Regions from separate parts of the Streptomyces qaidamensis genome, predicted to be linked through region 3. Evidence: riboswitches for the same ligand, from Rfam matches in the RefSeq annotation. Region 3 holds a riboswitch; each other region holds the start of a gene.
The links. Region 3 has a riboswitch for cobalamin ahead of A4E84_RS37160 (energy-coupling factor ABC transporter permease). Riboswitches for the same ligand answer to the same signal wherever they lie in the genome.

Region 1 (4,731 bases), 2.5 Mb from region 3:
CGTAGTGGTCGGGGTGCAGCACGCCCCGGGCCGTACGGGTCTTCTCCCAGGCGGGAAGCGGTCCGTTGCGCTCGGCGAGGTCGGCGGAGGCCTCGTACGCGGCGAGCATGATCCGCTCGGCGATCCGCGTGGACAGGGCCTTGGCCTGGGGTGAGTCGAAGGGCAGGCGCAGCTTGAAGAAGACGTCCTGGAGGCCCATGGCGCCGAGGCCGACCGGGCGCCAGCGGGCATTGGAGCGGCCCGCCTGCTCGGTCGGGTAGAAGTTGATGTCCACGACCCGGTCGAGGAACGTGACGGCCGTGCGGACGGTCTCGTCCAGTCGCTCCCAGTCGAGGTCCCCGGTCGATGTGTCGACGAAGGAACCCAGGTTGACCGAGCCCAGGTTGCAGACCGCCGTCTCCCCGTCGCTGGTGACCTCCAGGATCTCCGTGCAGAGGTTGGAGGAGTGGACGACGTGGCCCGGCTCGGCCGTCTGGTTGGCGGTGCGGTTGGCGGCGTCCTTGAAGGTCATCCAGCCGTTGCCGGTCTGCGCGAGGGTGCGCATCATGCGGCCGTACAGCTCACGGGCGGGCAGCGTCTTCTTCGCGAGGCCCTTCGCCTCGGCCGCCCGGTACGCGGCGTCGAACTCCTCGCCCCACAGGTCGACCAGCTCGGGCACGTCCGCGGGGGAGAACAGCGACCACTGCGCGTCCGCGTTCACGCGGCGCATGAACTCGTCCGGCACCCAGTGCGCGAGGTTCAGGTTGTGCGTGCGGCGGGCGTCCTCGCCGGTGTTGTCGCGCAGTTCCAGGAACTCCTCGATGTCGGAGTGCCAGGTCTCCAGGTAGACCGCGGCGGCGCCCTTGCGGCGGCCGCCCTGGTTCACCGCGGCGACCGAGGCGTCGAGGGTCTTCAGGAACGGGACGATGCCGTTGGAGTGGCCGTTGGTGCCACGGATCAGGGAACCGCGGGCGCGGATGCGGGAGTACGCGAGTCCGATGCCGCCGGCGTGCTTCGACAGCCGGGCCACCTGGTGATACCGGTCGTAGATGGAGTCCAGCTCGTCCTTGGGGGAGTCGAGGAGGTAGCAGGACGACATCTGCGGGTGCCGGGTGCCCGAGTTGAAGAGGGTGGGGGAGGAGGGGAGGTAGTCGAGGCGGCTCATGAGCCGGTAGAGCGCGGCGACTTCGTCGACGGAGCGGCGGGTGTCGTCCTCGGCGAGACCGGCGGCGACCCGCAGCATGAAGTGCTGGGGCGTCTCGACGGCCTTGCGGGTGAGCGGGTGGCGCAGCAGATAGCGGCTGTGCAGGGTGCGCAGGCCGAAATAGCCGAAGCGGTCGTCGGCGCGGGTGTCGATGAGCGCGTCGAGCCGGGCCGCGTGCAGCCGGACGAACTCGGCGGTGCGGTCGGCGATGAGGCCCTCGCGGTGGCCTGCCGCCACGGACTCGGTGAAGGACGTGACGCCCTGCGAGGCGGCCTCTTCGCGGATGCCGATGGTCAGCAGCCGGGCGGCCAGCCGGGAGTAGGCGGGGTCCTCGGAGATCAGACCGGCCGCGGCCTCCGTCGCCAGCTCCCGCAACTCCGCTTCGTCCGCGGCGGCGGACCGGCCGCGCAGCGCGGCGGCGGCGACCCGGCCGGGCTCGGCGTCGGGAAGGTCGGCGGTCAGCTCGGTCAGGGTCCGCAACAGCGCGGCGCCGGGGGCGTCGTGCGCTTCTTCGGTGGCTGAGACCTCTTCGGCTGGCGCGATGGTCACGTGGGGCTCTCCCTCGCTCGGCACGGGGCCTCGTCGAGGGCAGGCGGCAGCACGCGAGCGCACGCGGCGTCGCGTCCACCGGCCCATTCCACGAGGCCCGGACGTCGGGGCACCACGGCCGGGTGGCCGGGTGCGCTGCCGACAGGTCCTCGGACTGACGCTTGTGCACGGAACATGCACAAGTACACCGTTGCGGGACAGTTCCGGATTCGCACCGGATTCCCCTGCGGCGGCAGCGAGCATGAGCATACATCTTGTGTTGGGTTCCGACGGCACCCCCAGATGTTGTGTCGGATACGACAGTGGGCCGCCGTGAGGAGTGCTCACGGCGGCCCACTGAGGGTTGTTCGTGGTTGATCGCGCAGTTCCCCGCGCCCCTGAGGCTAGTGCGCGGAACCGGCCGTCGCGGGCGGGAGTTCGACCTTGACCCCCGGGTCGCCCGCGTCCGCCGTGTAGTCCTCCGGCTTGGTCTCGTCGATGCCGTCGGGGGCCTTCAGGGCCCTCAGGACGAAGGTGAGGACCACCGTCACCACCACGTTCAGGACGAACGCCGTGAGGCCGATGTAGCCGATCTCCCCGATGCCCGGGATCTCCTTCGCGGAGCCGCCGAAGTGCTTCTGGGTCGGGGAGGCCACGCCGTACGCGGCGACCGTGCCGTAGACCATGCCGACCGCCCAGCCCGCCAGCAGGGCCCAGCGGTGGAACCAGCGCGTGAACAGGCCGCCGACCAGGGCCGGGAAGGTCTGCAGGATCCAGATGCCGCCCAGCAGCTGGAAGTTGATGGCGACCGTCTTGTCCATCGTGAGGACGAAGGCCAGGGCGCCGACCTTCACCAGCAGCGACACCAGCTTGGAGACCTTGGTCTCCTGCGCGGGAGTCGCGTCCGGCTTGATGAAGTCCTTGTAGATGTTGCGGGTGAAGAGGTTCGCGGCCGCGATGGACATGATGGCCGCCGGCACGAGCGCGCCGATGCCGATCGCCGCGAACGCAACGCCCGCGAACCAGTCCGGGAACATCGTCTCGAACAGCTGTGGGATCGCCAGCTGCCCGTTCTGCACCTTGATGCCGGCCGCGATCGCCATGAACCCGAGCAGCGCGAGCAGCCCCAGCATCAGCGAGTACAGCGGCAGGATGGTGGTGTTGCGCCGGATCACCTCACGGCTCTTCGAGGACAGCGTCGCCGTGATCGAGTGCGGGTACATGAAGAGGGCCAGGGCGGAGCCCAACGCCAGTGTGGCGTACGTCCACTGGCCCGGCTCGGCCGGTGTCAGCGCACCGCGCGGCGCGCCCGTCGCCGGGTTGGTCTGGCTGTACGCCTCACCGGCCTTGGCGAAGATGTCGTCGAAGCCGCCCAGCTTGATCGGGATGTAGATGATCGCCACCGCGATGACGATGTAGATCAGCGTGTCCTTCACGAACGCGATGAGCGCGGGGGCCCGCAGACCCGACGAGTACGTGTACGCCGCCAGCACGCCGAACGCGATCAGCAGCGGCAGGTCCTTGATGAACCAGTTGGTGTTCTCGCCGCCGCCGACGCCCATGACGTCCAGCACGGCCTGGATGCCGACCAGTTGGAGCGCGATGTACGGCATGGTCGCGAGGATGCCGGTGAGGGCCACGGCCAGCGACAGGCCCTTCGAACCGAAGCGGCCGCGCACGAAGTCGGAGGTCGTGACGTAGCCGTGCTTGTGGGACACCGACCACAGGCGGGGGAGGAAGGTGAAGATCAGCGGGTACACCAGGATGGTGTACGGCACCGCGAAGAAGCCGGCCGCGCCCGCCGCGTAGATCGCCGCCGGCACGGCGACGAAGGTGTACGCCGTGTACAGGTCGCCGCCGAGCAGGAACCAGGTGACCCAGGTGCCGAACGAGCGGCCGCCCAGCCCCCATTCGTCGAGGCTGTGCTCGTTCTCGGCCTTGCGCCAGCGCGCGGCCAGGAAGCCCATGACCGTGACGGCCAGGAAGAAGAAGATGAAGACGCCGAGCGCGACGCCGTTCACGCCGTCCTTCACTGCGACGCACCGCCCTTCGTGGCCGAGCGGGCGCGCTGGTCACGCTGCCAGAGCTTGTAGGCGATCATGGTCAGGGCGGTGGAGATGAGCACCCACGCCATCTGGTACCAGTAGAAGAACGGGATCCCGATGAAGGCCGGGTCGGTCTTGGCGTACGAGCCGACCCACAGCATGGCCACGAACGGCGCTATGAGGCAGACGGCGATGACGACGCGCATGGGCGTCACCACCGGCCCTCTGCTGACTTCCGGTGCTTGCGACATCAGGCGGCTCCGTCCCCTTGGTGATCACCTGTAGTGCGCAGGCAATCTAGGTCAGGGGGCGGCGACAGCGGAACCCCTCGTCCGCAATGCGGTACCCAACCGAAACCAGGCCTCAGCAGCGCCGGAAGCTCCGCCGATGCCCCTCAGTCGACGGGGCGCTTCAGGCGGGCGACGAACTTGTAGCGGTCCCCCCGGTACACCGACCGCACCCACTCCACCGGCTGGCCGTCCCGGTCCAGGGAGTGACGGGAGAGCATCAGCATCGGCAGGCCGACGTCCGTGCCGAGCAGGCCGGCCTCGCGCGGGGTGGCCAGGGACGTCTCGATGGTCTCCTCGGCCTCCGCGAGGTGGACGTCGTAGACCTCGGCCAACGCCGTGTAGAGGGACGTGTACTTCACCAGCGAGCGCCGCAGCGCGGGGAAGCGCTTCGCGCTCAGGTGGGTGGTCTCGATGGCCATCGGCTCACCGTTGGCCATACGCAGCCGCTCGATGCGCAGCACGCGCCCGCCGGGCGTGATGTCGAGCAGCCCGGCCAGGCGGTCGTCGGCCGTGACGTAGCCGATGTCCAGCAGTTGCGAGGTGGGTTCGAGTCCCTGGGCGCGCATGTCCTCGGTGTACGAGGTCAGTTGCAGTGCCTGCGAGACCTTCGGCTTGGCGACGAAGGTGCCCTTGCCCTGGATGCGTTCCAGCCGGCCCTCGACGACCAGCTCCTGCAGCGCCTGGC
Region 2 (4,731 bases), 6.4 Mb from region 3:
CTGCGCCCCTCCCAGTTCATCTTCCGTTCACTCAGGTTGCCTACGGTCGTCCAGCCAATGACCTCGAACGATTGCCTGGGTAAATGGAAAGCTTCTCGCTGATCCTCGCGATTGTGGTGGTAACCGCACTCGCGTTCGATTTCACGAACGGTTTCCACGACACCGCGAACGCGATGGCCACAACCATTTCCACGGGCGCCATGAAGCCCAAGGTTGCGGTGGCCATGTCCGCGGTCCTCAACCTGGTCGGCGCCTTCCTGTCCGTCGAAGTCGCCAACACGATCTCCAAGGGCCTCGTCGACGAGGCCGGCATCCGGCCCGAGGTCATCTTCGCCGCCCTGGTCGGTGCGATCCTCTGGAACCTGCTGACGTGGCTGGTCGGTCTGCCGTCCAGCTCCTCGCACGCTCTCATGGGCGGTCTGATCGGTGCCACGATCGCCTCGGCGGGCGTCGGCGCGGTGCACGGTGACGTGCTGCTCACCAAGGTCCTGATCCCGGCGATCGCCGCCCCGCTGGTCGCGGGCATCGCGGCGATGCTGGCCACACGGCTGACGTACTCCCTCGGCAAGAAGGCCGACGGCGAGGCGTCCCGGAAGGGCTACCGGGCCGGTCAGATCGCGTCGGCGGGCTTGGTCTCCCTGGCGCACGGCACCAACGACGCGCAGAAGACGATGGGCATCATCACCCTCGCCCTGGTCGCCGGCGGCACCCTCGCCCCCGACTCCGACCCGCCCATGTGGGTCATCCTCTCCGCGGGCGTCGCGATCGCGCTCGGCACGTACCTGGGCGGCTGGCGCATCATCCGCACCATGGGCAAGGGCCTGACCGACCTCCAGCCGCAGCAGGGCTTCGCCGCCCAGACCTCCGCGGCCACGGTCATCCTGGCCTCCTCGCACCTCGGTTTCTCCCTGTCCACGACGCACTCCGTCTCCGGCGCCGTGATGGGCGCTGGGCTCGGCCGCAAGGGCGGTGTCGTCCGCTGGTCGACCGCGACGCGGATGTTCGTCGCCTGGGGTCTGACGCTGCCGGCGGCGGCCCTGGTGGGCGCTCTCGCCGAGTACGTCACCGGCTTCGGCGCCTGGGGCACCGCGGTGGTGGCCGTCTTCCTCGTCTCCTCCAGCGCGGCCATCTGGAAGCTGTCGCGGCGGGAGATCGTCGACCACACCAACGTCAACGACACCGACGACGCCGAGCCCGCGGGCGTGGTCACCACGGCGATGGCCGCGGTGACGCCGCCGCCGGCCGGCACGCCGGCGGAGGAGCCGGTGCCGTCGTTCCCGGCCCAGGCCACCGCCGAGCGGACGGCCTCCACGACCACCACGGTCTGACCCCGCCCACCGGCAACAAGGAAGAGTCTCCGATATGAAGATCGACTGGGTGGCCCTCGGCTCCGTGTTCGGCGTCAGCCTCGTGGTCACCGTGGCTCTCGTGGGCCTGTTCACCCTCGGCATCACCGGTCTGACCCGCCGCGAGCGGGCGGTGGCCCAGGGCGGGTCCGCAGGCCTCGCGGTCACCGGCGCGTACGCGTGCTTCGCGGCGTGCGCGGCGGCCGTCGGGTACGGCATCTATCTGATCGTGGCCTGACGGCCCGACCGCACATCGTCCGCCGGGCGGCACGGGACCTGACTCCTGTGCCGCCCGGTCGTCGTGTGTGCGCATGGGGATGTGGGGTTCTCCACACTCTCCCCTCGCAGGTCAACGGCAAGTTGACGGCGGTTCGCGGCCGTGGTGGACTGCCGGGGCCAATACGGCGGCAGGAGAGGAAGCCGGTGAAAGTCCGGCGCGGTCCCGCCACTGTCACCGGGGTAGCAATCCCCGGGAGCCAGGAACTCTCACCGCCGGTCTCGTCGAACCAGGGCGTGGACACCCTGAGTGAGGACACATATCGCCATGCGCGGCTGCCGACCGAGGTTCAACACCCCACCCCTGCCCGCCCACCCGGCCGGCTGAGCCCATGGGTGCCGGTCGCGTCTTCGCGTACGGCGCCGCCGCCGGTCTGATCGGTGACCTGCTGCTCGGTGATCCTCGCCGGGGGCATCCGGTCGCCGCGTTCGGACGGGCCGCGGGTGCCGTGGAACGGGTGCTGTGGCGGGACCACCGCGGGTGGGGCACGCTGCACACCGCCGTCTGTGCCGGAGGGGCCGTAGCCCTCGGGTCCGTCGCCGCGCGGGCCGTGCGGACGTCCGCCGTCGCCTCCGTCGCGCTGACCGCAGCCGCCACCTGGGCCGTCGTCGGGGGGACTTCGCTCGCCCGGGAGGCGCAGGCCATCGGGCGGGCCCTGGAGGCCGGGGACGTCGAGACGGCCCGGGCCCGGCTGCCGCATCTGTGCGGGCGGGATCCGCAGGCCCTCGACGCCGACGGCATGGCCCGGGCCGTGGTCGAGTCCGTCGCCGAGAACACCTCCGACGCGGTGGTGGGGGCCCTGGTGTGGGGGGCCGTCGGCGGGGTGCCCGGGCTGCTCGGGTTCCGGGCCGTCAACACCCTGGACGCCATGGTCGGGCACAAGTCGGCCCGCTACCGGCGCTACGGCTGGGCCTCCGCGCGCCTGGACGACCTCGCGGGGTGGCCGGGAGCGCGGCTGACCGCCGTACTCGCCGCCCTGGCCGGGCCGGATCCGCGGGGGGCCGTGCGGGCCTGGCGGGCCGACGCGGCGCACCATCCGAGTCCCAACGCCGGGCCCGTGGAGGCCTCGTTCGCCGGGGCGCTCGGGGTGCGGCTGGGCGGGACGCTCTCGTACGGCGGGCGGGTGGAGCACCGGCCCGTGCTGAACACGCGGGGGCGGGCCGTCGGCACGCACGACGTCGAGCGGGTCGTGCGGCTGTCGAAGCGCGTCACCTGGCTCGCGCTCGGGGTGTGCGCGGGCGCGCGGTTGCTGACGAGTGCGCGGTTGTCCAGGAGCGTCCGGTCGCTCGGGAGTGCGCCGTCGCTCAAGGGCGCGCGGTCGCTGAAGAGGGGGAAATGACATGAGCGGTGGGCTTCTCGTCGCCGGTACGACCTCCGACGCCGGCAAGAGCGTCGTGACCGCCGGGATCTGCCGGTGGCTGGTGCGCCAGGGCGTGAAGGTCGCGCCCTTCAAGGCGCAGAACATGTCCCTGAACTCCTTCGTGACGACGGAGGGGGCCGAGATCGGGCGGGCGCAGGCCATGCAGGCGCAGGCCTGCCGCATCGAGCCGACCGCGCTGATGAATCCGGTGCTGCTCAAGCCCGGTGGCGAGCAGAGCAGTCAGGTCGTGCTGCTGGGCAAGCCGGTCGGGGAGCTGAGCGCGCGCGGCTACCACGGCGGCCGGCAGCAGCAGTTGCTCGGGACGGTGCTGGACTGCCTGGAGCAGTTGCGGGGCACGTATGACGCGGTGATCTGTGAGGGGGCCGGTTCTCCCGCCGAGATCAATCTGCGGCGGACGGACATCGTGAACATGGGGATCGCCCGGAACGCCGGGCTGCCCGTGCTCGTGGTCGGCGACATCGACCGGGGCGGGGTGTTCGCCTCGTTCTTCGGGACGGTGGCGCTGCTGTCGCCCGAGGACCAGGCATGTGTCGCCGGGTTCCTCGTCAACAAGTTCCGCGGGGACGTCTCCCTGCTGGAGCCGGGGCTGGACATGCTGCTCGGCCTCACCGGGCGGCGTACGTACGGCGTGCTGCCGTTCCGGCACGGGCTCGGGATCGACGAGGAGGACGGGCTGCGGGTCTCCCTGCGGGGAGCCGTACGGGAGTCCGTGGTCGCCCCGCCGGTCGGCGAGGACGTGCTGCGCGTCGCGGTCTGTGCCGTGCCGCTCATGTCCAACTTCACCGACGTGGACGCCCTGGCCGCCGAACCGGGCGTCGTGGTGCGGTTCGTGGACCGGCCGGAGGAGCTGTCCGACGCCGACCTCGTCATCGTGCCCGGCACCCGGGGGACGGTCCGGGCGCTGGAGTGGCTGCGCGAGCGGGGCCTCGCCGAGGCGCTGGTCCGCAGAGTCGCCGAGCAGCGGCCCGTGCTCGGCATCTGCGGCGGCTTCCAGATCCTCGGCGAGCACATCGAGGACGACGTCGAGAGCCGCAGAGGGCACGTCGACGGGCTCGGGATCCTGCCCGTGCGGGTGCGGTTCGCCCGCGAGAAGACCCTCACCCGGCCGTCCGGTGAGGCCCTCGGGGAACGCGTCGAGGGCTACGAGATCCACCACGGCGTCGCCGACGTCACGGGAGGGACCCCCTTCCTGGACGGCTGCCGGGTCGGCCAGACCTGGGGCACGCACTGGCACGGCTCGCTGGAGTCGGACGGCTTCCGGCGGGCCTTTCTGCGCGAGGTGGCGGCCGCCGCGGGCCGCCGCTTCGTGCCGGCGCCGGACACCTCGTTCGCCGCGCTGCGCGAGGAGCAGCTCGACCGGCTCGGCGACCTGATCGAACAGCACGCGGACACGGACGCGCTGTGGCGGCTCATCGAGTCCGGCGCGCCGCAAGGACTGCCCTTCATTCCACCGGGAGCGCCCGCATGAGCACTGTGTTGTTGTTGTCGACCGCCGACACGGACCTGCTGGCGGCCCGGGCCGCCTCCGGTGCCGACTACCGGATCGGCAACCCGACCCGCGTGGACGTACAGGAGGAGCTTCCGGCCCTGCTGGACGGAGCCGGCATCGCCGTCGTCCGGCTGCTCGGCGGCAAGCGGGCCTGGGAGGACGGGCTGGCCGCGCTGAGGGCCTCCGGCGTCCCCACCGTGCTGCTCGGCGGCGAGGCCGTGCCGGACGCGGAGCTGAT
Region 3 (4,731 bases):
CAGCTGGTCGTCCGGGTCCTGCACCACCAGCTGCACGGTGGTCCGCAGCCGGGTCAGACCCCTGCGGTCGTACGCCACCGGCTGCCCCTCGACCGTCAGCCGGCCCTCCTGCGGCCGCAGTCCGCCGGAGAGCAGCCGCATCAGCGTGGTCTTCCCGCTGCCGTTGCGCCCGAGCAGCGCGAGCGCGCGACCCGCTCGGATCTCGAAGTCGAGCCCGCTGAGCACGGTGGGGCCGTCCTCGTAGGCGTAGGACGCGCCCCGCAGGGCGACGAGGGCGGGCTCGCTCATGTCAGCGGCCTTTCCAGTACGAAGGTGAGGGCGGCCAGCATCGCGAGCAGCGCGCAACTGGCGGCCGTGAAGCGCACCGAGACCCGGGCCTCGGGCACCAGGACGCGCAGGGTGCCGTCGTAGCCGCGCCCGGCGAGTCCGGCCTGGAGCCGGGTCGCCCGGTCGAAGGCCCGGACGAACGCGGTGGCGCCGAGCCCGGCCAGCGAACGCCACTCCGCGGCCCGGCCGGTGTGACCGAGCCGGGCCGCCTGGGCCTCCCGGATACGGCGCACGGAGTCCAGCAGCAGGAAGCTCATCCGGTACGTCACGAGCGCCACGTCGACCACCGGCGCGGGGATCCCCGCCCGGACCAGGCGGGGCAACAGGTCGGACATGGGCGTGGTGAAGGCGAACAGCAGCACGCCCAGGGAGGCCGCCGAGGTCCGCAGCAGCAACTCCCCGGCCCGGACCGGCCCGTCAGCGGCGAGGGAGACGAAGCCGCCCGGACCGCCCACCTGGACGAGCAGCGTGAGCGCGCCGGTCACGCAGAAGCCCAGCGGCACCCGGTAGGCCCGCCACAGCCGCCGCCCGGGCACGCCGGCCGGCCCCAGCAGCACCACCAGGGCGCTCAGGAGCACCAGGGCCGCACCCGGCCAGGGCGGCAGGGAGATCGCGAGCAGGGTGAGGCCGAGTCCGAGCACGGCCTTGTCCACGGGGTGGCGGCGGCGCCAGCGACTGCTGTGCGCCGCCGCGTCGATCGGCAGCACCCCGGCTCAGTCCCGTTCCGCCGCGGACTTCCCTGCGGCCCCGGTGAGCGCGCTGCCGGCCTCGCGCTCCAGCGCCCGCTGCTCACCCTGCCGGCGGCCCCGGCGCAGACCGAAGTAGTAGGCGAGGACCCCGGCGCCGAGGGCCGCCTGGAGGGCGAACAGCGCCGACTCGATCTCGCCCGACGGCGGCTCGTACAGCGGCGAGAACCACGGCTCGTAGTCCGGCTTCAGCTCGGTGATCGCCGTCTCGGCCTCGGCGTCGGCGCCCGCGAACGGCTCCTTCTTGTGGTCGCCGAGGCCCAGCGCCAGGGGCAGCACGGCCAGCGCGGCCACGGCGAGCAGCAGCACCAGGTTGATCTTCGTGTTCCTGCTCATCGGGCCACCGCCTCGGTCTCGGTCCGTGACTGCTTCTTGGCCAGGAGCACGCCCAGCCGGGTCAGTTCGCCCTTGCTCGACTGCACCAGCAGCCGCATCACGAGCACGGTCAGCAGGCCCTCGCTCACCGCGAGCGGGATCTGGGTGACGGCGAAGATGGAACCGAACTTGCCGAGCGCGCCCAGGAATCCGCTGCCCGGGTCGGGGAAGGCGAGCGCCAGTTGCACGCTGGTGACGCAGTAGGTGGACAGGTCGGCGACGAACGCACCGGCGAACACCGCGACCATCAGCGGCGCGTTGGAGCGCCGCAGCAGTGCGTAGACGGCGTATCCGGCCCAGGGCCCGACGATCGCCATGGAGAAGACGTTGGCACCGAGCGTGGTCAGGCCGCCGTGCGCGAGCAGCAGCGCCTGGAAGAGCAGGGTGATGGTGCCCAGCACCGCCATGATGGGCGGCCGGAACAGGATGGCTCCGAGGCCCGTGCCGGTGGGGTGCGAGCAACTGCCCGTGACGGACGGCAGTTTCAGGGCGGACAGGACGAACGTGAAGGCGCCGGACGCCCCGAGGAGCAGGGTGCTCTCGGGGTGCTCGCGCACTTCACGGGTGAGCGACCGGACTCCGTGGACGACGAACGGCGCCGACGCGACGCCCCAGGCGACCGCGTGCGCCGGAGGAAGAAAACCCTCGGCTATGTGCATGGCTCAGCAGACCCTCTCCAGCACCTCGTGGATGGTTGACGTGCCTTGGCCGGTCTCCTGGCTGACGGGTACCACCGCCCGTACTCCGCCTTCCCGGGCCGCAAGGACCCAGTGGCTGCCCCCTGAGGGGCCGGAGCCGGACTTCCCGATTCACAGTGGCGAGGGCCGCACCGGCATCACACCGGATTTCCCGTTCACCAAGGCCTGGTGACAATAAGGCCGGGGTAAGGGCGATGACAAGCCGCCCAAGGGGCGCGCGAGGGGGCGCCCGCTCGCACACCGGCGCATCCCCGGCTGATCCACGTGCTCGGGCGCTCGTGGTGCGAGGACGCTTCGGGGACCCCCGTCAGTCGTCGCCCCCGTCGTCCCCGCCGTCGTCGCCCTCCCCGGCCTGGACCGGCTGCTCCGGCTTCGGCTGCTCCGGCCCGGCGTCGCCCGCCCCCTGCGTCGGGGTCGGGGCGCCGGACGCCGGCGGGGAAGGGGTCGGGGAGGCGGGCGGCGTGGACGGAGTGACGTCGGCCACGGTGCCGGTGGTCGGCGTGGTGGCGATCTGCCGGCCGGCCGCCGGATCGGAGGTGATGGGCGAGGCGGAGTCGTCGGACGGGGTGGCGGCGGGGCTGCTCGCGGTCGGGGACGCGTCGGGGTCGGTGCCCTCGGTGGTCGTGTCGGGCGAGAACCAGCGCATGCCGAGGAGCATCGCGGCGAGGAAGAGCGCCGCGGCGGCGGCCGTCGCGGCCACTCTCGACCGGCTGCCGAGCCCGCCGCGCCCGCGGGAGCGGCCCGACCGTCCCGCCTGGGCCGCCCGGGCGGCGGTGCGGTGTCCCGTGGTCGCGGGCAGTGCGTACGTGGTCGGGTGGCTGGTCTCGGCAGCCGCGTACGGGCCGGGGCCGGTGTGCGCCGGCGCGGACGGGGGCTTCGGCCGCAGCGGCGGTGAGACCTCGGGCAGCGGCTCGGGCAGGCCCCGCCAGGCGCCCCCGGCGAACCACTCGGCGGCCTGCTCCGCGGTGGGCCGGTCCTCGGGCTGCTTGGCGAGGAGCCCGAGGAGGTAGTTCTCGAACGCCGGGGGAAGCCCTGCGACACCGAGCTCGCGGGGCGGCACGGGCGCCGAGTCGAGGTGCTGGTGCAGCAGGGCGACGGCGGTGTCGGCCTGGAACGGCGGGCGGCCGCTGAGGAGCTGGTAGAGCACGCAGCCCAGGGAGTACATGTCGGAGGCGGGCCCCGCGGGCTTGCCCAGGGCCCGTTCGGGCGCGAGGTAGAGGCCGGTGCCGACGATCTGGCCGGTGGCGGTGAGCGCGGCGCCGGGGTCGTCGAGGAACCGCGCGATGCCGAAGTCGCCGATCTTCAGCGTGCCGTGGGTGTCCAGCAGCAGGTTGGCGGGTTTGACGTCCCGGTGCACGATGCCCTGCCCGTGCGCTGCGGCGAGCCCGGCGGACGCCTGTGCGGCGAGCCGGGCCACCTGCTCGGCGGGCAGCGGGCCGGAGCCGGACAGCACCCCGGCGAGGCTGTCGCCCTCGACCAGCTCCATCACCAGGTACAGCCGGTTGTCGTACTCGCCGAAGTCCAGGACGCCGACCACGTTGGGGTGGTTGAGACGCCCGGCGGTCTGCGCCTCCAGACGGAACCGGGAGGTTGCCGTGGCGTCGGTGTCCTGGGGCAGCAGCAGCTTGAGGGCCACCGCTCTGGCGAGCGTCTCGTCGTACGCACGCCAGACCTCTCCCATTCCACCGCGCCCGATCTCAACTTCCAGCCGGTAGCGGCCCGCTAGCAGCACTCGTCCTCGTCTCATGCGTGTGGGAAGGTCGTCGCCGCAGGCCGAACTCCCCGCTTACGCACGGGGATTGGTGGGGGGTGCCGCAGCCGACCCAGGATACTGGCGCGGCGTGACCACCGATCTCCGCAGCGGTGTCTTCCCAGGGTGCGGTTCCGGAAAATCCCGGAGCGAAGACCTCGCACGCCGGGGTGACGCTCCCGCGCGCCCGGTTGCCCTGGGACACCGGCGCCCGTGTCAGGCCGCCGCGCCCGCCCCCTTCTCACGGCGCGGCAGCACGGCCACCGCCAGGGCCGGTACGGCCGCGAGGACCAGCCACGGCACGGCGGCCGGCAGGCCCAGGTCGAGCAGGAAGCCGGTGGCCGCGCTGCCGGCCAGGACGATCAGCCCGGAGACGGACGACAGCGCCCCCATGTACAGCCCGAGCCGGCCCTCCGCGGCGAGGTCGGGCACCCAGGCGCGGGCGGCGGGCACCACCAGCATCTGCCCCACGGTGAGCAAGATCACGAAGCCGGCGGCCGGGAGCAGTCCGGCGGCCCCCGTCCAGCCGGCCGGCCGGGCCGCGGCCACCACCGCGAAACCGGACGCGATCAGCAGCAGCCCCGCGGTCATGGAGCGGCGCAGATCGAGCCGGTCGCCCGCCCAGCGGGTCACCGGCAGCTGGGTGAACACCACCAGTACCGAGGACAGTGCGAAGAGCCAGGACAACGGCGCCTGGGAGCCCGCCGCGCGCTGCACCTCGTCCGGCAGGGCGAGGTACAGCTGGTTGTAGGCGAGCAGATAGGTGCCATAGGCACAGCACAGGGCGAGGAAGCGGCGGTTGCGCAGCAGGGCACGGGCCCCGCCCCGCTCCCGG
Region 4 (4,731 bases), 5.7 Mb from region 3:
CTCACCCTCTACGGCGTCACCGACGAGGCAGAGCGGGCCACCCTGCTGGCGCTGGCCGAGCAGGCCAACACCCCCGCCTGGTGGCGGTACTACAGCGACGTCGTGCCCACCTGGACGCAGACCTACCTCGGGGCCGAGCAGGCGGCGAGCCTCATCCGCTGCTTCCGGGTCCAGCGCGTCCCCGGTCTGCTGCAGACCCCTGACTATGCCCGGGCCGACGTGCGGCTCGCACACCCGGACGCGGGTGCGGCGGAGACCGACCGCCGGGTCGCGCTGCGGATGACCCGCCGGCGGATCCTGGACCGGCAGCCGGCGACCCAGCTGTGGGCCGTGATCGACGAGGCGGCGCTGCGCCGCCCGGTGGGCGGTATCCGTGTGATGCGAGACCAGCTCAGGCATCTCATCGACATGTGCCGGCTCCCGCACGTCACGGTGCAGATCCTGCCGTTCGCGGCGGGCGCGCACGCCGCGGAGGGCGGTCCGGTCACCATTCTGCGGCTGCCCGGCGGGCAGTTGCCCGACGTGGTCTACCTGGAGCAGCTCACCACCGCGCTCTACCCCGACCGGCCGGCCGACATCGAGTGCTACTGGGACGCCATGAACCGGCTGGTGGTCGAAGCCGAGTCGCCGGACGAGACTCCGACCATCCTGCACCGCATCCTTCAGGAGACCTGAGCCGCCGGGCGGTTCAGCGCTTGAGGGCGACGCCGCCGTACTGGTGCACCTCTGCCGGAAGCCCCAGTGCCGCCGCGTCGGGACGCCAGCGCGAGCAGGAGGCCACGCCCGGTTCGAGCAGTTCCAGGCCGTCGAAGTAGCGCGCGATCTGCTCGGGGCTGCGCAGGATGTACGGGATCGAACCACCGTCGTTGTACTGCTGGATGGCGCGGACGTAGTCCTCGCTGGTGTCGGTGGAGTCGTACTGCACGAGGTAGCTGCCGGGGGGCAGGGCGTCCACCAGCTGCCGGACGATCGAGCGGGCCTCGTCGTGGTCCTCGACGTGGCCCAGGATGCCCATCAGCATGAGGGCGACGGGCCGGTCGAAGTCCAGGGTCTTCCCTGCCTCCCGGACGATCGTCCCCGGCTCGCGCAGGTCGGCGTCGACGTAGTTGGTGACGCCTTCCGGCGTGCTGGTGAGCAGGGCGCGGGCGTGGGCCAGCACCAGGGGGTCGTTGTCGACGTAGACGATCCGGCTCTCCGGGGCCACCCGCTGGGCGATCTGGTGGGTGTTGTCCACGTTGGGCAGGCCGGTGCCGATGTCCAGGAACTGGCGGATGCCCTCCTCGGCGGCCAGGTGGCGGACGGCCCGGGCGAGGAAGTAGCGGGCGGCGCGGGCGCCGGTCTCGATGCCGGGGAAGATCTCGCGGAACGCGTCACCGGCCACCCGGTCGACTTCGTAGTTGTCCTTCCCGCCCAGCCAGTAGTTCCAGATCCGGGCCGAGTGCGGCACCGAGGTGTCGATCTTGGGGAACGGCTCCTGCTCGGGGTTCTCCGCCTGGTCGGTCATGGACGCTCCTGCGTGTGAGATCGGGGGCCCCACGTTAGCCGGTCTCCGCCTTGGAGAGGATCAACTCCGCTGCGGCAGCGAGGAGTTCGACTTCGGCCCGACCCATCGTCGGATTGGCACCCCGGCGGCGCAGGGCCTCGGTCAGGGCTGTGCGGGTGAGCGGGGACGGGCCGTCGAGGAGGGCGGTCAGCATGGTGTCCGCGGGTGCGGCGAGGGAGTCACCGGCGACGGCGGCCTGCGCGAGGACCACCGCGGTCGCCGCCCAGTCCAGGCCCGGGTCGCCCTCCTCCGCGTCCGACCAGTCGATGACGCGGGGGCCGCCGGGCGTGAGGATCACGTTCTCGGGGTGCAGGTCCAGGTGGAGCACGCGGACGGCCGGGTCGGTGGCGCGCAGGGCGGGAACGGCGTGCAGGTCGCGCAGCAGCCGGGCGAGGACGGCCCCTGCCTCGGCCACGTCCAGGGTGCCCGCCAGGCAGGCCTGGAGCATGGTCGGGCCACAGAGCCGCTCCATGACCAGGTCGGTACGCGAACCGGAGGGCCGGACCCGGGGCACGGGATAACCGTGGGCGCGCACGTGCTCCATCACGGCCCCCTCGGCCGCCGCGTCACCCCCGCCCTCGCGGTCCCGACGCAGCACCCACGCCGCGTCGATCTCGAACACATCGGCCCGGCGCCCGGATCCGAGCAGCTTTCCCGGCGGTGGCGAGATCGGCATGAAGCGAAGCTACCCCGCATCCGCGGTGCCCTCACCGACCTGCCCGCACGTGACCAAGCCCCCACCCGGCCCCCTCGGCCGCATTCCTGCGTCCGGGTACAGTGAGCGGGTCGTCATCACACCGTACGGGGGGAAGCCGGTGCAATTCCGGCGCTGACCCGCAACCGTGAACCGCCGCCCAGGCGGTGAGCCGGATCGCCCCGTACGGTTCGTGACCGGCTCACGTGCCCGGCAGACCGCCGGTCACGGCACCGTCGAGGTATACGGAGCCGAGCCGCCGGGGTGTCCCGTGCTGCCCGGCTCCCCCACAGGGAGAGGCACCCGCCGATCATGAACGTCCGCCGCAGCGCCGCGGTCCTGGCCGCCGTCGCCGTGATCGGCGCCGCCACCCCGGCCGCCGCCGACCCGTCCCCGTCACCGTCCCAGGCGTTCCCCTCCGCCCTGTACGGCGACAAGGACCCGAAGTTCGACGGCGTCTGGCGCCAGTCGCTCGCGCTGCTCGCGCAGGACACCGTGGGTGTGAAGCCGGCGGCGAAGTCCGTGCAGTGGCTGACGCGGCAGCAGTGCGCGGACGGCTCCTTCGCCTCGTACCGCCCCGACCCCACCACCGCGTGCGACGCCAAGACCATGCGCGACACCAACGCCACGTCCGCCGCCGTGCAGGCCCTCACCGCGCTCGGCGGGCACGACGACGTCACCCGCAAGGCAGTCGGCTGGCTGAAGTCCGTCCAGAACGAGGACGGCGGCTGGGGCTACGCGCCCGGCGGGGCCAGCGACACCAACTCGACGTCGATCGTCATAGGCGCGCTCGCCGCCGCGGGCGAGAAGCCGGACCGGGTCGAGAAGGACGGCAAGTCGCCCCACGACGCGCTGCTGAAGCTCGCCCTGCCCTGCGGCGGGGACGACGACGGCGCCTTCGCGTTCCAGCCGGACAAGAAGGGCGAGCTCGCCGCCAACGCGGACGCCACGGCGGCCGGTGTGCTCGGCGCGCTGGGCAAGGGCATGGTCGTCGAGCCCGGCAAGAAGTCCGACGCGACCTGCGAGAAGGCCACGACGCCGCAGCAGGCGGCGGCGAACGGGGCGGGCTACCTCACCGCCGCCCTCGCCGAGGACGGCAACCACCTCATGTCCGCCCTCGCCGGCGCCGAGCCCCAGCCCGACTTCGGCAACACCGCCGACGCGGTCGTAGCGCTCGCCGCGCAGGGGGACACCGCGCAGGCGGAGAAGTCCGTGCGGTGGCTGGAGAAGAACTCCGCGTCCTGGGCCGCGCAGAGCGGTCCGGCCGCCTACGCGCAGCTGATCTTCGCCGCCCACGCGACGGGCACGGACCCGCGCGACTTCGGCGGCGCGGACCTCGTCAAGCAGCTGGGCGCCACGGGCCCGGCCCCGCAGACCGCCGGGAAGACCAAGTCCGAGGCCTCGGACGAGAAGGAGGACTCCGGCTCGGACTTCTTCGGGGTCTGGTGGTACGTCGGCGTCTGCCTGGTCGCCGGCATCGGCATCGGGTTCCTGTTCACCGGCCGCAAGAAGCAGCAGCAGCTGTGATCCGCCGGGCCGTTCTCGTCCTCCTGGCCTCGCTCCTGCTGTGCGCGGGCGCGGGCCAGGCCCAGGCCGCCGGTTACCGGTACTGGTCGTTCTGGGAGCGCGACGCCGGCCGCTGGGTCTACGCCACCCAGGGCCCGTCCCTGGCCCGCCCCTCGGACGGCGACGTCCAGGGCTTCCGCTTCGCGGTGAGCGAGGACTCCGCGAGCGCGGTCCGGCCGCGCGGCACGGCCGGCTTCGCGACGATCTGCGCGAAGACGCCCGCGCGGGAGGGCAGGAAGCGGGTGGCCCTGGTCATCGACTTCGGCACACCGTCGGACGCCCCCCGGGGCGAATCCCCGCCCGCCGCCCGCACGGCCTGCGCCCGGGTCGCCCCCGACGCGACGACGGCCGAGGCCCTGGCCGCGGTGGCCAAGCCGCTGCGCTACGACACCAACGCTCTGCTGTGCGCGATCTCGGGCTATCCGGAGAAGGGCTGCGGCGAACAGGTCTCCGGGAAGCAGCACAAGCCGACGGCGGAGAAGAACTCCCCCTCGGACGACGGGCCGTCCCTGGGCCTGATCGGCGGTATCGCCGTGGTGGTGGTCCTGGGCGGCGCGGCGATCTGGCAGGTACGGCGGCGTGGATAGCAGCCCTCGGCGTCGAGGCCGGGCTCAGCTGCACCCCGGCGCCTGGTGGCTCTGGTCCCTCTCCCTCGGCACCGCCGCCACCCGCACCACCAACCCCCTGCTCCTCGCGCTCCTCGTCTCCGTCTCCGCCTACGTCGTGGCGACCCGCCGCCCCGACACCCCCTGGTCCCGCTCCTACGGCGCCTTCGTCAAACTCGCCCTCGCGGTGATCCTCATCCGTCTCGTCTTCGCGATCGTCCTCGGCTCCCCCGTCCCGGGCACGCACACCCTCCTCACGCTGCCCGAACTCCCCCTTCCCGCCTGGGCGCAGGGCATCCGCCTCGGCGGCGAGGTCACCGCGG

Region 1: it holds a riboswitch for cobalamin, as region 3 does, so the genes downstream of both, A4E84_RS26835 (ribonucleoside-diphosphate reductase subunit alpha) here and A4E84_RS37160 (energy-coupling factor ABC transporter permease) in region 3, are expected to answer to the same signal.
Region 2: it holds a riboswitch for cobalamin, as region 3 does, so the genes downstream of both, A4E84_RS09320 (cobalamin biosynthesis protein) here and A4E84_RS37160 (energy-coupling factor ABC transporter permease) in region 3, are expected to answer to the same signal.
Region 4: it holds a riboswitch for cobalamin, as region 3 does, so the genes downstream of both, A4E84_RS12080 (prenyltransferase/squalene oxidase repeat-containing protein) here and A4E84_RS37160 (energy-coupling factor ABC transporter permease) in region 3, are expected to answer to the same signal.

The regions. Positions count from the first base shown of each region.
Region 1 covers NZ_CP015098.1:6,015,773-6,020,503, forward strand. Annotated here, with positions in the region: gene A4E84_RS26835 (ribonucleoside-diphosphate reductase subunit alpha) at 1-1,732, opposite strand, end outside; cobalamin riboswitch at 1,856-1,981, opposite strand; gene mctP (monocarboxylate uptake permease MctP) at 2,116-3,744, opposite strand; gene A4E84_RS26845 (DUF3311 domain-containing protein) at 3,741-4,007, opposite strand; gene A4E84_RS26850 (GntR family transcriptional regulator) at 4,151-4,731, opposite strand, start outside.
Region 2 covers NZ_CP015098.1:2,128,276-2,133,006, forward strand. Annotated here, with positions in the region: gene A4E84_RS09310 (inorganic phosphate transporter) at 84-1,328, shown strand; gene A4E84_RS09315 (hypothetical protein) at 1,363-1,584, shown strand; cobalamin riboswitch at 1,713-1,851, shown strand; gene A4E84_RS09320 (cobalamin biosynthesis protein) at 1,955-2,962, shown strand; gene A4E84_RS09325 (cobyric acid synthase) at 2,964-4,472, shown strand; gene cobN (cobaltochelatase subunit CobN) at 4,469-4,731, shown strand, end outside.
Region 3 covers NZ_CP015098.1:8,484,211-8,488,941, forward strand. Annotated here, with positions in the region: gene A4E84_RS37145 (energy-coupling factor ABC transporter ATP-binding protein) at 1-288, opposite strand, end outside; gene cbiQ (cobalt ECF transporter T component CbiQ) at 285-1,034, opposite strand; gene A4E84_RS37155 (energy-coupling factor ABC transporter substrate-binding protein) at 1,041-1,409, opposite strand; gene A4E84_RS37160 (energy-coupling factor ABC transporter permease) at 1,406-2,107, opposite strand; cobalamin riboswitch at 2,138-2,324, opposite strand; gene A4E84_RS37165 (serine/threonine-protein kinase) at 2,454-3,878, opposite strand; gene A4E84_RS37170 (MDR family MFS transporter) at 4,113-4,731, opposite strand, start outside.
Region 4 covers NZ_CP015098.1:2,764,700-2,769,430, forward strand. Annotated here, with positions in the region: gene A4E84_RS12065 (helix-turn-helix domain-containing protein) at 1-675, shown strand, start outside; gene A4E84_RS12070 (SAM-dependent methyltransferase) at 689-1,504, opposite strand; gene A4E84_RS12075 (phosphotransferase) at 1,539-2,219, opposite strand; adenosylcobalamin-variant (AdoCbl-variant) riboswitch at 2,340-2,428, shown strand; gene A4E84_RS12080 (prenyltransferase/squalene oxidase repeat-containing protein) at 2,550-3,764, shown strand; gene A4E84_RS12085 (SCO2322 family protein) at 3,761-4,390, shown strand; gene A4E84_RS12090 (CbiQ family ECF transporter T component) at 4,383-4,731, shown strand, end outside.